2 regions of the Thermosinus thermophiluss DSM 23256 genome follow, and region 2 is predicted to be linked to the other one. Evidence: riboswitches for the same ligand, from Rfam matches in the RefSeq annotation. Region 2 holds a riboswitch; the other holds the start of a gene.

Region 1 (7,247 bases), on a different contig from region 2:
CAATCCTACTGCTTCCACGGCATCTTGCGGCCCCATGGTAAAGTTGTCGCCGATGGGCAGCAGGGCATAGTCGATTTTTTCCAGACGGCCCAACAGTTCCATGTCGGCGAACAGGCCGGTATCACCGGCAAAGTAGACCGTCGTGCCGTGGAAATTGACTATAAAACCGCAGGCGTGACCCCCAGGAACGCCGGCGCCATGAAAGGCGAGGGTTATGCGGACATAGCCGAAGTCAAAAGAGTGCTTGCCGCCGATGTGCATGGCATGGCTGTTAACACCCTGTTCACCGCAGAGACGGGCCACTTCAGCCGTGGAAATGACGGTAGCGCCGGTACGCTTGGCAATGCGCACCGCGTCGCCAAGATGATCAAAGTGGCCGTGGGAAACGAGAATATACTGGCAGTTTACTTCGTCCGGACCGGCAATTTTAAAGGGATTATCTGCCAGATAAGGGTCGAACAGAATCGTTGTTTGGCCGTCACTCAGTTCGAAACAAGCATGGCCCAAAAAGCGTAAGGTCGTCATGCAATCACCTCGTCCCAAAATTTTCTAAATAAGATATTCGCTTTTTTCCAGCCGAATCCTTTTGCCAGGCATCAGCTATTATTATACCTGGCAGCAGCGAATTTTTATCCGCTCCATGGCAGGGCAGCAGCAGGAAACGGAGAACTAAATATACAACTTGCAAAAAATTGGAGGAGATTTATGGTTCCGGTGATTTCCATCGTAGGCAGGTCTAATTGCGGCAAAACCACCTACCTTGAAAAGCTGATTCGGGAAATGAAGCGGCGCGGCTATAAAGTTGGCACGATCAAACACGACGTCCATGGCTTTGATATGGACAGACCGGGCAAGGACACCTGGCGGCACGCCCAGGCCGGCGCTGACGTGGTCTGCATTTCGTCGCCCGCTAAGATGGCCATGATTAAAAAAGTTGAGCAGGAGTTGACGCTTGACGAAGTTGTGTCGTTCGTAGACGGCGTAGATATTATCTTTACCGAAGGTTATAAACGGGAGGGAAAACGTAAAATTGAAGTCTTCCGCCAGGCCGTCTGCGACCGGCCCTTATGCGGCAAGGAAGAGCTGCTCGCCGTCGTATCCGATACCGTCCTCTATAACGATGTGCCCCACTTCGGCCTTGATGACGCGGCGCCGCTGGCCGACTTTTTGGTCGCTCACGTTCTGACAAAGGCCTAGAATGGATCGAATTCTACCAACGGGAGGTGAGGTAATGCGCGACGGTTATAACCGCTGTATCGACTATCTCCGCATCTCCGTTACCGACCGCTGTAATTTCCGCTGCGCCTATTGCATGCCCCCTGACGGCGTGAAGCTGCTGGATCACGCCGATATTCTGGCTTACGAGGAAATACTGTATCTGATCAGAGTCTTTAACAAATACGGGGTGAACAAAATTCGCCTAACGGGCGGCGAGCCGCTGGTACGCAAGGGGATTGTCGATTTTATTCGCGCCATTAGCTCGCTTGGCATTATTGATGACCTGTCACTGACAACCAATGGCAGCCTGCTTGCGGATATGGCTGAAGACCTTAAAGCCGCTGGGCTTCACCGGGTCAACGTCAGCCTGGACACGGTCGATCCTGAGCGGTTTCGGCGCATCACCGGGAGCGCCAGTCTGGAGCGCACGTTGGCCGGGATTGAAAAAGCTATCGCCGTCGGCCTGCATCCCGTTAAGATTAACGTCGTATTAACCAGTGCCTTTATGGACAGCGACCTGAGCTATTTTGTCGAGATGGTTTACCGCTACCCGATCGCTGTCCGGTTTATCGAATATATGCCGATCGGCTACAACGGAACCGGGCCGGGAATGACGCCGGCAGAGGTTAAAAACCGGCTGAATGGCGCCGGTCTGGGGATGCTGGAGCCGGCGGCGGGCAGTATTGGCAACGGTCCGGCCAAATATTTCCGCTTGCCGGGAGCCAAGGGTCTCTTTGGTTTCATTACTCCGCTTACGGAACATTTCTGCAGGGCTTGCAACCGCATGCGGCTGACGGCCGACGGCAAGCTGCGGCCTTGCCTTTTAGCCAACCGGGAACTGGATCTCAAAACGCTACTTAGGGCCGGAGCAAGTGAACAACAGGTCGGCGAAGTTTTTCGCCAGGCGCTGTCGGAAAAGCCGGCCGGGCATAATTTAGCGGCCGGGCAACCTAGTTTTCAGCGAAAAATGTCGCAAATTGGCGGATAAAAAAGGCCCTGATTGGGAAAAGATAGCAGGAATTTACAAAAAATTGCCGTACTTTAGAAAATAACAAACGCATAGTAATATAAGGTGAGAGTGAGTTCCGAGTTACCATTGCCGTCCAGGCGTGGTAAACGTAAGGGTATGGGGAGAAATCCCCATGCCTGCCAGTGCGCAAAGGAAGTCCGTAACGGGCTTCTTTTTATTTTTTAATTAATTAATAATTTACAGGGAGGGGTTTGATGTTTTACCGTGTAAACATGGCTACTTTGACCATTACGCCGGAAGACGGGGCGGCGTATAAGGGGCTTGGCGGCCGGGCGCTAACTTCACGCATTGTTAGCGCCGAGGTGGACCCTAACGCTCATCCGCTGGGCAAACTGAACAAACTGGTATTTGCTACCGGACTGCTTTCCGGCACGGGTGCTCCAAATGCCGGCCGCATGTCGCTCGGGGCCAAGAGTCCGCTGACAGGCACCATCAAGGAGAGCAATGTCGGCGGCGCCATGGGCCACAAACTAGGGCGGCTGGGAGTTGAAGCCATTATCGTGGAAGACCTGCCCCAAGATGATAAAACTTACGTGCTCAAGGTTGACAAAGACGGATTAGCCCTTATCGAAATGCCTGAGCTAAAAGGGCTAAACATCTATGATACCGTTGCCAAATTGCAAGCAAAGTTTGGGGAAAAAGTAGCGATCGGCGTAATCGGCACGGCCGGTGAAAATAAGATGGCTTCGGCCTGTGTTGGTTTTACCGACATGGAAGGAGCGCCCACCCGGCAGGCGGGCCGCGGCGGTCTTGGCGCGGTCATGGCCAGCAAAGGGCTTAAGGCGATTGTCGTCGATGACACGGGTGCAAACAACGTTTCTTTTGCCGATGAAGCCGCCTTCCGGGCCGGAGCGAAAAAACTGGCCAATGCCCTGCTGAAACATCCGGTTACTTCGCAGGGGTTGCCGACCTATGGCACTGACGTTTTAGTCAACACCCTGAGTGAAGCCGGCGGCTTGCCAACCCGCAACTTTAGCGTTGGCCGCTTTGAGGGAGCCAACAATATCGGTGGCGAAACACTGCATGCCGTTTGCAAGGAACGGGGTGGCAAAACCGGTCACGCTTGTTCGCCCGGGTGCATCATCCGCTGCTCGAATATTTATAAAGACGCGGCCGGAAATGTGGTAACCGGCGGTCTCGAATATGAGAGCTGCTGGTCGTTGGGCGCCGATTGCGGCATTGATAATCTGGACGACATCGCCGTTCTTAACCGTATGTGCGACGATTATGGCGTTGATACCATCGAGATGGGTGTCACGTTGGGCGTGGCCATGGAAGCCGGCCTGGCCCAATTTGGCGATGGCAAAGCGGCTATAGAACTGCTTAAGGAAGTAGGCAAAGCCAGCCCGCTTGGCCGTATTCTCGGCGCCGGCGCCGCCGTTACCGGCAAGGCCTTCGGCGTCCGGCGCGTGCCGGTTGTGAAGAGCCAGGCCATTCCGGCTTATGACCCGCGGGCCGTCAAAGGCATCGGCGTAACTTACGCTACTACTACCATGGGCGCCGACCATACTGCCGGTTATGCCGTTGCCGCCAATATTCTCGGGGTGGGCGGCAAAGTGGACCCGCTTAGTCCGGCCGGCCAGGTCGAACTTTCGCGGAACCTGCAAATCGCTACTTCTTTCCTGGATAGCACCGGCCTCTGCTTGTTTGTGGCCTTTGCCATTCTCGATATTCCCGAAGGGCTTGACGGTATCGTGGAAATGTGCAACGCCCGCTATGGCTGGAACAAGTCGCTTGATGATTATCTGGAACTGGGCAAGCAAGTCTTGCGCGATGAGCGTGGGTTCAATAAAGCGGCAGGCTTCAACGACGATGCCGACGACCTGCCCGACTTCTTCCGTAGCGAACCACTGCCACCGCACAATACCGTTTTCGATGTGCCGAAAGAGGAGCTCAAATCGCTCTTTAACTTCTAATTTCTTAACCTAAAACCGGACCCGCCGTTGGCGCGGGATCCGGTTTTTATTTTGCTTGCTGGAGGAATAAAATGGAATTTGGTGAATTAATATCTATAGTATCTTATTTCGTATACAGGAGGCCGGGCCAGTGCAAGAATTGCGGGAAGAACTGCTCAACAAAGTACGGGCAGCGGCGCCGGACGGGAAGCTGTCCTGTGCCGCCGCGCAGGAATTGGCGCAAAGCGAAGGCGTACCGCCGCTCGTTATAGGCAGGGCGGCCGACGTTTTGGGAATTAAAATTCGCGACTGCCAATTAGGGTGCTTTGGCGCCCGCAAGGAGTGAATGCCGTGGATTTTTTCAACTGTCAGACGCTGGCTGAGGCACGCCGGCTTGTTTTGGCCCATGCCGCTAGCGCCGACATCGGCAGCGAGACTGTGGGACTGGCCGCCGCGGCAGGGCGCATTGCTGCGGCTGATTGCCTTTGCCGCGAAGAGCTGCCGTCTTTTCCCCGGTCTACGGTAGACGGCTATGCCGTGCGCAGTGCCGACACCTTTGCCGCCGGGGAAGGAATACCGGCGCTGCTAACCGTCATCGGCGAAGTTGCCATGGGACAGACCACTGCCTTAGTCCTGGGTCCGGGCCAGGCGGCAGCCGTTCCAACCGGGGGCATGCTGCCCAGCAATGCCGACGCTGTCGTCATGCTGGAGCATACGGAACGGGTGGATGATCGAACCTTGCTGGTAACAAAACCCGTTGCGCCCGGTGACAATAGCATTGCCCGCGGCGAGGATGCCACGACCGGTACCGTGTTGGTGCGGCAGGGACAGAAAATAGCTCCCCTGGATATTGGCGTGTTGGCGGCCTGCGGTTTTGCCGAAGTGAGCGTTTACCGACGGCTCAAAGTTGGGGTCTTATCCACCGGCGATGAAATTGTCGATGTGTCTGCTCTACCCCAGCCGGGTCAGGTGCGGGATATTAACTCGTACACGCTAGCGGCCTTGCTGGAGGCCTCCGGTTATACCGCTATACGCTACGGCATAATCGGCGACAACTACGCAAGTTTGCGGCAGAAGTTGGCTGAGGCGGCAGCCGCATGCGACGCCGTTATGGTTTCCGGCGGCAGCTCGGTCGGAGCGCGGGATTATACGGTCAAAGCGATCGAAGCGTTAGGCGGTCCGGGGGTTTTGCTCCACGGGATTGCCGTTAAACCCGGTAAGCCTACGATATTCGGCATGGTCGGCGCCGTACCTGTTTTTGGGCTCCCAGGACACCCCGTTTCGGCGTTGATTATCTATCACCAATTGGTTCGGCCGGCGCTTGCCGTCATGGCGGGGGAAAAGGTGCAGAGAGTGTTTAGAGTGCCGGCCAAGATAAGCCGCAACGTTGCGTCCGCGCCGGGGCGGGACGAAATCATCCGGGTGCGGCTATTGCCCAAAGACGGCGAGTATTGGGCCGAGCCGGTCTTCGGGAAATCAGGGCTTATTTGCACTATGACGGAAGCGGACGGACTCGTCGTTATCGCCCCGGAAAAGAGCGGCCTTTATGCCGGTGAACAAGTGGAAGTGGAAATGCTACGATGCTGAGAAGGAGACATGCCATGCATAACGGGAAAGTATATCTGGACTGTATGCCGCGCCAGGAGGCCGAGGCGCTATGGCGAAAAGCCTTGTCGTCCGCGGGCTACTTCGCCAGGCTGCCGGCGGAAGAAATCGCCGTAGAACAAGCGCTGGGGCGGGTGACGGACTGCGCCGTTTATGCGGTGCAGTCGGTCCCGCATTACAATGGGGCGGCGATGGACGGCATTGCGGTCCGGGCCGAAGATACGTTTGGGGCAACCGAGCGGCAGCCGAAAAAACTGCGCGTGCTGCCGGCCGGCGGCCCTATTCTCCCCGGGACTTGCTGCGTCGTGGATACGGGTGATGTCTTGCCACCGGGGGCCAATGCCGTCATAATGGTCGAGGATGTCCACTTTGCGGAAGGTTATGCGGAAATTGCCGCTGCTGCCGCGCCATGGCAGCACGTTCGGATTATCGGCGAAGACATTGTCCAGGGCGAAATGATTGTACCGGAGCGGCATGTAATCGGGCCAGCCGATATTGCCGCGTTACTGGCAGCCGGACTGGAACGAATCAAAGTTACGGCCAAGCCGCGGGTGGCCATTATTCCTACCGGCACCGAAATTGTGGCCAGCCGGCAGGAGCTGGCGCCGGGGCGGATTTTGGACATTAATTCGCCGATGTTGGCGGCGGCGGTACAAGTATGGGGCGCTCAGCCCGTGCGGCGCAAAATCGTAAATGACGACCGCGCGGCGCTGGCTCAGGCCGTTTCCACCAGCCTCGATGACTGCGACATGGTGATTACGATCGCCGGTACCTCGGCTGGCACGGAAGATTACACTTTCTCCGTGATGTCCGAGTTAGGACAGGTGCTGGTTCACGGCGTAGCCATTAAGCCCGGCAAACCGGTCGTATTGGCGGTGTGCCGAGGTAAACCGGTTGTTGGCTTACCCGGCTACCCTGTTTCGGCAATGCTGACGGCCGAATTATTCGTCCGCCCCGTTTTACTGGCCCGCCAAGGCCTGCCGATGACGCAGCCTAAGCAGGTGGAAGCTAAACTAGCACGCCAGCTTTTCTCGACCATCGGGGTAGAGGAATATGTCCGTCTTTCGTTGGGCAATGTCCAGGGTCGGATCGTAGCCGCGCCGCTGGCCCGCGGGGCGGGACTTATTTCCTCGCTGACCAGGGCGCGCGGGTTAATGGCCATCCCGGCCGAAAGCGACGGTCTGGCTGCCGGTACTGCCGTTACCGTTAACTTGTGCAGTCCGAAGTCAGAACTGGAACGGCAGGTTTTGGCCGTGGGCAGTCATGACTTAGCCCTTGATTTACTTGGGATGCACCTGCGCCGCCATGGCGGACACGTTCTTTCTTGCGCCAATGTGGGCAGTATGGGCGGCATCATGGCCATCCGCAACAACGAAGCCCATTTGGCCGGTATTCATTTATTGGATGAAGAAACAGGCGAATACAACTTGCCCTTTGTACGGCGGTTACTGGCGGGGCGCAAGTGTATGGTCGTTCATCTCGCCAGGCGCGAGCAGGGC
Region 2 (7,247 bases):
GCGAGTTCAGCGCCCGCTTTCCCTCGGCTTTACTGGCCGTTGGCGGCGTCGTGACCGTTTATTGCGCCGGGGCGCGGCTGTTTAGCGACCGCGCGGGTGCTATTGCCGCGCTGGTGCTGGCAACGAGCTTTGAATATTTCTATCTGGGCAAGGCGGCGGTTACCGATATCACCCTGACCTTCTTCCTTACGGTGTCGCTCCTGGGCTTTTTTCAGGGACGCTACTACCTGGCCTACGCCAGCGCCGCCCTGGCGGTGGTTACCAAGGGGCCCATTGGTGTTGTTTTTCCGGCTTTGATTCTCGGCCTGCATTATACCTTGACCCGCAATTGGGGGATTTGGCGCCGGCTGCGGCTGATAAGCGGCGCGCTTGTTTTCGCGGCCATTGCTCTCCCCTGGTACGGGGCGATGTACGCCTATCACGGCCTGGAGTTTGTCAACACTTTTCTGGGCTTTCATAACGTTACCCGCTTTTTGCAGCCCGAGCATCCCGAGGGCAAACTGTGGTATTACTACTTTCCGGTTTTGCTAGTCGGTTTTTTTCCGTGGACTGCCTTCCTCATCCAGGCCGGGCGCGCTGCCTGGCGCGAGCGGCAAAGCGCCGGGGGCGAAGCGCTATCGTTTTTGCTGGTGTGGGCCGGTGTGGTGTTTGGCTTTTTCACCCTGTCCCAGACCAAGCTGGTTTCGTATATTTTGCCCATGTATCCACCGCTGGCGCTGCTGGTCGGCTGGTATATCGACCGGACGCTGGCTGCCCGTGACCGTTGGGCAGTCTATCTTGCCGCTTTTGTCCTGACGCTGCTGGCCGGCGCGTTAGCGGCGGCTCTGGGGCTGGCCGGCGCGAAATTAGCCCCGGCCCTGATGCCAGGAGTGGTGGCCGTATGTACCGCTTTGGCGGCGATGGTGGCGATGGTCTGGTGGAGCGCCGTCCGCCATGGCGGCCGCGGGACGGTGGCTTCGCTAACAATCGGCATGGCCTTGTTTGTCGCCGCGTTGATGACGGCCCTGCTGCCGGCCGCAGCCCCGGCCTTTTCCATGAAAGAGTTTGCCACGGCTTTTGCGGCTCGCTACGACGGTCAGACGCCTGTCTATGTGGCTAAGTTTTACCGTCCTGGTTTTATGTATTACGCCGGTATGCCGGGGATTGAAATCAAAGCGGCGGAACAAGCCTCTGACGTTATCGCCGGCGCGGCGGGCAAAGCCTATTTCATTCTGAGTGAGAACGCCTACCGTAAGCTCCCGGTTTCCCTGCAGGGCGATCTGCAGCTGCTTTACCGGCAAGAAGATAAAGTTTTGCTCTTGAAAGATGCGAAATGATTGGAGGCAACCAACATGAAAAAACCATTCAGTCTGTCGTTTGTTTTTCCCATGTACAACGAAATTGACAATATTGAGCCCTGCGTACACGGCGCGATGGCGATCGGCAATAAATTAGGCATCGATTATGAGATTGTAGTCGTCGACGACGCCAGCACCGACGGGAGCGGGGCGTTGGCTGACCAATTGGCCCGGCGCTATCCCGTAATCCGGGTTATTCATCACGAAGTTAACCGCAAATTGGGAGGGGCGCTCAAAACCGGGTTTGCTCACGCGACCAAAGACTATATTTTGTACATGGACTCCGATTTGCCGCTTGATTTCGATGATGTTAAAAACGCCATCCCGCAAATCGGCGACGCCGACATGCTTATCGGCTACCGCCTGACCCGGGATGAACCGTTGCGGCGGAAAGTTATCTCCAAGGTGTACAACCTGATGATCCGCCTGATTTTTGGGCTTAAGGTCCGGGACGTTAATTTCTCCTTTAAACTGTTCAAACGGGAAATTTACCAGAACATTGTCTTAAAGTCGGAAGGGTCGTTTATTGACGCCGAGCTGCTGCTCGAGGCCCACCGGCGGGGCTACACCATCCGGGAAATTGGCCTTGTTTATCACCCGCGCGTTGCCGGGCAATCTACCCTGGCCAGCACGTCGGTCATTAAAAAAGTTTTTGTGGAAATGTGGCGGTACTATAAGACGCGGAATTCGTGGCAGAATAAGCATACCGATTTGGTCGCGCCCCGTCACTCGAGTTAAAGGGGAAACGGCGGCCGTGGCGAAAGGGATATAGCAGGTGATGAAGATGCGGATTTTACTGGCTGAGGATGACACCCGTCTGGGCAAGCTCATTAGGCATATGCTGGAAAAAGAAAAAATGCAGGTTGACTGGGTGACAGAAGGAAACGCCGCGTTGGAATACGCCCTGTACTCCCCTTACGACGTAGCCATTTTGGATTGGATGATGCCGGGCATGAGTGGTCTGGAGGTATGCGACAGATTGCGCAAGAAGGGGTATCAGGGCGCGATTTTGATGCTGACGGCCCGGGATGCCGTCGATGATAAAGTCTTGGGGCTGGATACCGGCGCCGACGATTATCTGGTCAAGCCTTTCGAGTTTTCCGAACTCATGGCGCGGATCCGCGCCTTGTCCCGCCGCAGTGTTGTTGCCCTCAAAGAAGATATCGTCCAGGTGGGCGACTTGGTGCTTAACCGCACGACGCGGGTAGTGCGGCGGGGCGCTCGGGAAATCCAGCTGACCGGGCGGGAGTTTCAAATGCTTGACCTGTTGGTGCAAAATCGGGGCAAAGTCGTGCCGCGGGAAGTGATTTTAGACCGTGTTTGGGGCCTTGAGTCCGAAGTATCTTCCAATAACCTGGATGCCTATGTCCGCCTGTTGCGCAAAAAAATCGACTTCCCCGGCGAGGAAAAGCTAATTCACAATATTCGGGGAATTGGGTATAAGCTGGGGGAATAAGATGTTCAGCAAGATTCGGCGCCGCCTAACGCTTTTTTATACCGGTTTGATGACCGCTTTTCTCCTGGCGTTTGTAGGGATCATTTATAGCGGTCTGACCTGGACCATTTATTCGGAGGAAAAACAGGAAGTGCGCCTGTTTGCCGAAGAGGAAGCCAGGGAGCATTTGGTGATTTTCAAACACAAGGAACTGCTGCCGAATATGCCGGAGGAAGATTACCGCGACGGCAGCGGCCGGATGTTTTTTTACGCGTTTGACGCTCAGGGTAATTTAATCAATGCGGCCGAACCGTACCCCGCCCTGCGCGAGCCTGTTCTGGCCAAAATCCGGAGCTGGGATACAGCTGACGGTGATGTGGATTTGGAGACCTTTGTTCTCCCAAACGGCGATGAGGCCATTCTTATGCTTTGCGCCCAGCGGGTGTATGATGGCGATATGTTTTTAGGAACGGTATACGTCGGCCGGGACATCACCCTCTATTATCAGGTCTTAAAAAACTTCCTGGTGGTCACGACCGTGGTGTCCTTCGCTTTTCTCATTCTCGTTTCATTGGCGGGATACATTATGGCCGGCCGGGCAATGGTGCCGATTAAGGAGTCGTTCCGCCGCCAGCGCGAGTTTGTGGCTGATGCGTCCCACGAGCTGCGAACGCCCCTGAGCGTGCTGCTCACATCGGTGGACGCCGTCCAAAGCGATGACGGGAGCAGCATGTCGCCATTCGCGCAGCAGGTGTTGTCCGACATGAAGGACGAAATCAGAAAGATGTCGAAGATTGTAAGCGACCTGTTGACCCTGGCCAGAGGGGATGCGGGGGCATTCAACTTGATTAAGGAGAATTTTGATCTAAAGGTTGTGGCTGAACAGGTCGTCCGGTCGCTCCAGCCGCTGGCCGGCGGGAAAGGGATTGAGCTGTGTCTCGATAGCCCAGACCGGGTAATGATATATGCCGACCGGGAGCGGCTCAGCCAATTGCTGCTGATTTTGCTGGACAACGCGGTAAAATATACGCCGCCGGGCGGGCAGGTTAAAGCCATCCTGGAGCCGCCTGCCCGAAATAGAGCCGAGCTCCGGATTATTGTGCAGGATACCGGCATTGGCATTGCCCCTGAGCACCAGGCGCTGATTTTTGAGCGGTTTTACCGGGTAGACAAGGCCCGGTCCCGGGAACTGGGCGGGACCGGGCTGGGACTAGCTATTGCCCGTTGGATTGCGCAGAGTCATGGCGGCGCGATTACAGTTACGAGCCGGCCCGGTCAGGGCAGTACCTTCACGGTAACGCTGCCGCAGCTTGGCGGCGGCAGTTAGGGTGGTGCGGCGAAAGCCGATTTGCCGGCGGTGAGAGTTTTTTTGCGGATACCTTCCATGGTTAAGTGGAGGTATCCGCTTTTTTATTTTTTGTGCAGGAGTTTACCCATAGAGAACGAATGTATTTTCCAGATATTTTCAGGAGGTGGTTTTTGCTAATCGGCGAAGCCGGTGGCCTGCAAACCTAGGAAGGTTATGGCGCTGGGTCGCCGGGTTTGCCGGGAAACGGGCATGCCTCCCGTTGTGGAAAGAAGGTCGAGGAGGGATAACGAATGGAAAAACGTACAAAATGTTTATTGGCGTTAATACTAGTTGTTGTGGTGCTTACGCTGGCAGGGTGTGGCACGCCGGCGCAGCAAGCGGCGCAGCAGCCGTCGGCGAAACCGGCCAGACCGGATATTATTCTTGCCACCACGACCAGTACACAGGACAGTGGTTTATTGGACGTCTTAATCCCTGTTTTTGAGCAAAAAACCGGTTATCGGGTGAAGACGGTGGCCGTCGGTTCGGGTCAGGCCATTGCCATGGGGGAGAAAGGCGAGGCCGACGTGCTCCTTACGCATGCGCCGGACGCGGAGAAAAAGGTGATGGCCGCCGGCGCCGTGACCAGCCGCCGTCTGGTAATGCATAATGACTTTATTATTATCGGACCGGCAAGCGACCCGGCGAAGATTAAAAACAAAAATGCCAAGGAGGCGTTCGCGGCCATCGCCGCCAGCCAGGCTAGTTTTGTTTCCCGCGGCGATAATTCCGGCACCCACCAACTGGAGAAGAAACTCTGGATACAGGCGGCTGTCAAGCCGGCCGGCGCCTGGTACTATGAAGCAGGCGCCGGTATGGGCCAGACGCTGAGCATTACTAATGAAAAGAAAGGCTATACCATAACCGACCGGGCTACTTACCTGGCGCAGCGGAAGAATATTTCCCTGGAAATCCTTGTCGAAGGCGACGCCAAGCTGCTCAACATCTATCATGTTATGGAAGTAAATGCGGATAAGTTCAGCAAGGTCAACCGCGAGGGCGCCAAGGCGTTTGCCGATTTTCTCCTGTCGGCTGAGGGTCAGCAGCTAATTGGCAGTTTTGGCAAGGATAAATTTGGCCAGCCGCTCTTCTTTGCCGATGGTGGCAAGACGGAAAAAGATTTGGGGTTATGAACAAACGTTAGGCTTAGGGGCGAATCCCGGTGATAGTGGCGAAAATCCCCCAGACGTTGACAATCCGGAGATTGCGAAACCCATGTTCCGCCAGGAAGGCAAGCCAGTCCGCCTGGCGGAACATTTCTTTGCCGCCGCGGGCCAGCCAAACCAGCCGGGCGAGGGCGCTTTGCAGGCTGTCAATGCCGTCGGCGACCCGGCACTTGACGATAAGCCGGCCGCCGGGACGGAGGGCGGTTTCCGCTTTCCGCCGCTTCCTGCTTTTTACCGCCACTTGCACCTTCCCCCCTTTCATTTTCCCCGGTGCCAAGCAGGTGTGCGGCGGCCACCGCCAACCATGGCCACGGCTGCTATAGCGGTCACTAGGGTAGGGGAGCATGGTAAAACAGTACCCCCATCAGTCAATGCCGATGGGGGTATCATTATTAGGCAAATTGTTCCAGTGCCCGGGCCAATTGGTCGGCGCAGGACGTCTGGTTGTCTTCGCAGGGGATGCCGCGGAGTCTTTGAATGACTTCTTGCACCGGCATGCCTTGCACGAGTTTGCTGATCGCGGTCAGGTTTCCCTGACAGCCGCCGCTAAACCGGACTTCCTTGATAAGGCCATTTTCAATAGCGAACTGGATTTCCGTGGCGCATACGCCTGACGTTGTGTATGTAATCATGGCCACCTCTCCCATAAGCAGTTCCTGTTTACAATATTACCTTATCACGCCGTTTGCCTGACGTCAATAAAAATTCCCCCGCCGGATAGGGGGCGGGGGCGAAGGAGGTTAAGGAAGATAACGGCGGGCGCCGATATAGCGTTCGGTATAGTATTGTTCGTCGAGTGCAGAAATGGTTACTTTGTTTGCGACCGAGCTGGCATGGATGAACTTGCCGTCGCCCATGTAGAACCCAACATGGGACGCGCCCGGTTTATAGGTGGTGAAGAACACCAAATCACCGATTTTGAGGTTCGCTTTGTCTACCGGCATGCCGGCGGCAAATTGTTCGGCGGCCGTACGGGGGATGGCAATGCCGTGCTGCTTTAAGACATACTGGGTGAAGCCGGAGCAGTCAAACCCGGCCGGCGTATCGCCGCCCCAAACGTAAGGCACGCCCATGTACCGCTGGGCGGTGGCGATAACGGCACTGCCGGTCACGCTCGCTTCCGTCTTGTCGCTCAGGCCTAACGCCTTGCCAAGTGTGCTGGTGCCGGGCGCTGCGTCGCTGGTGTTAAAGATATTGCCCAGAAATTTGCCGAGCAGCAGGCCGAGGAGTAGGTCAAAAACCGAGCTGCCGGAAGAAGTCTTGTCGGCAGCAGCTGTCGGGGCAATCAGGTCGGTTAAGGAGAAGGCATAGGCCGGTACGGCCGGGGTGAAAACGGTGGTGAGCATAGCTGCCAATAGCACAGTTACAATTGAAGATTTAAATTTCTTCATCGCATCAACCTCCTGCGATATACTAGGTAGGGGAAATTATATATAACTTTTCGCCTCCTAGCGACATAATTAATAATAACATAATACATTAATTATGTAAACTTAACTAATAAAAAATAATCCCCATCGCTCCGCGCGGCAATGGGGATGGAAACAATTTAGCAAGACCGGCGGCCAAACTGCGGGTGGCGGACGGGTTTAAGGCTTAGGCGCAGTACCAGTTCGATGGCTTCGTCCAGGCTGACGTCCCGGCGCCCTTCTGGTGTTTCGAAGACGCAGACCGGGCTGGTTACCCCTACTTCGCCGGCCGGCATATAGACATATTCCCCGGCGGCAATGTCGCCGAAAATATAACCTGCTTTTAACTGGGAAGCGGTAATCGCGCTCATGCTCTCCTTCCTTTCCTGCGGTATGCAGTCAATTATACCATAACCGGCCAAATATCGCGCCTATTTATGTTATAATGGGAAAAAACGAAGAAAGTTATCGCAATAAAGGCTGTCACTTTGACGGAGGGGTATAATATGGCGAAAGACAAAGAAATCATTCACGCCATCGACCGGGCGCTGG

Evidence for each region. A riboswitch is a leader RNA that binds a small molecule or an ion and turns the genes downstream of it on or off. The one in region 2 is predicted to bind molybdenum cofactor.
Region 1: it holds a riboswitch for molybdenum cofactor, as region 2 does, so the genes downstream of both, BLQ99_RS10115 (aldehyde ferredoxin oxidoreductase family protein) here and BLQ99_RS05920 (ABC transporter substrate-binding protein) in region 2, are expected to answer to the same signal.

The regions. Positions count from the first base shown of each region.
Region 1 covers NZ_FNBU01000016.1:37,223-44,469, reverse strand. Annotated here, with positions in the region: gene BLQ99_RS10130 (metal-dependent hydrolase) at 1-525, opposite strand, end outside; gene mobB (molybdopterin-guanine dinucleotide biosynthesis protein B) at 706-1,197, shown strand; gene moaA (GTP 3',8-cyclase MoaA) at 1,232-2,206, shown strand; molybdenum cofactor riboswitch at 2,290-2,399, shown strand; gene BLQ99_RS10115 (aldehyde ferredoxin oxidoreductase family protein) at 2,443-4,164, shown strand; gene BLQ99_RS10110 (hypothetical protein) at 4,295-4,489, shown strand; gene BLQ99_RS10105 (molybdopterin molybdotransferase MoeA) at 4,495-5,730, shown strand; gene BLQ99_RS10100 (molybdopterin biosynthesis protein) at 5,745-7,247, shown strand, end outside.
Region 2 covers NZ_FNBU01000007.1:66,973-74,219, reverse strand. Annotated here, with positions in the region: gene BLQ99_RS05940 (ArnT family glycosyltransferase) at 1-1,316, shown strand, start outside; gene BLQ99_RS05935 (glycosyltransferase family 2 protein) at 1,332-2,075, shown strand; gene BLQ99_RS05930 (response regulator transcription factor) at 2,122-2,793, shown strand; gene BLQ99_RS05925 (sensor histidine kinase) at 2,795-4,099, shown strand; molybdenum cofactor riboswitch at 4,248-4,369, shown strand; gene BLQ99_RS05920 (ABC transporter substrate-binding protein) at 4,372-5,253, shown strand; gene BLQ99_RS05915 (hypothetical protein) at 5,267-5,527, opposite strand; gene BLQ99_RS05910 (TIGR03905 family TSCPD domain-containing protein) at 5,679-5,918, opposite strand; gene BLQ99_RS05905 (C40 family peptidase) at 6,027-6,677, opposite strand; gene BLQ99_RS05900 (hypothetical protein) at 6,836-7,066, opposite strand; gene BLQ99_RS05895 (IclR family transcriptional regulator) at 7,202-7,247, shown strand, end outside.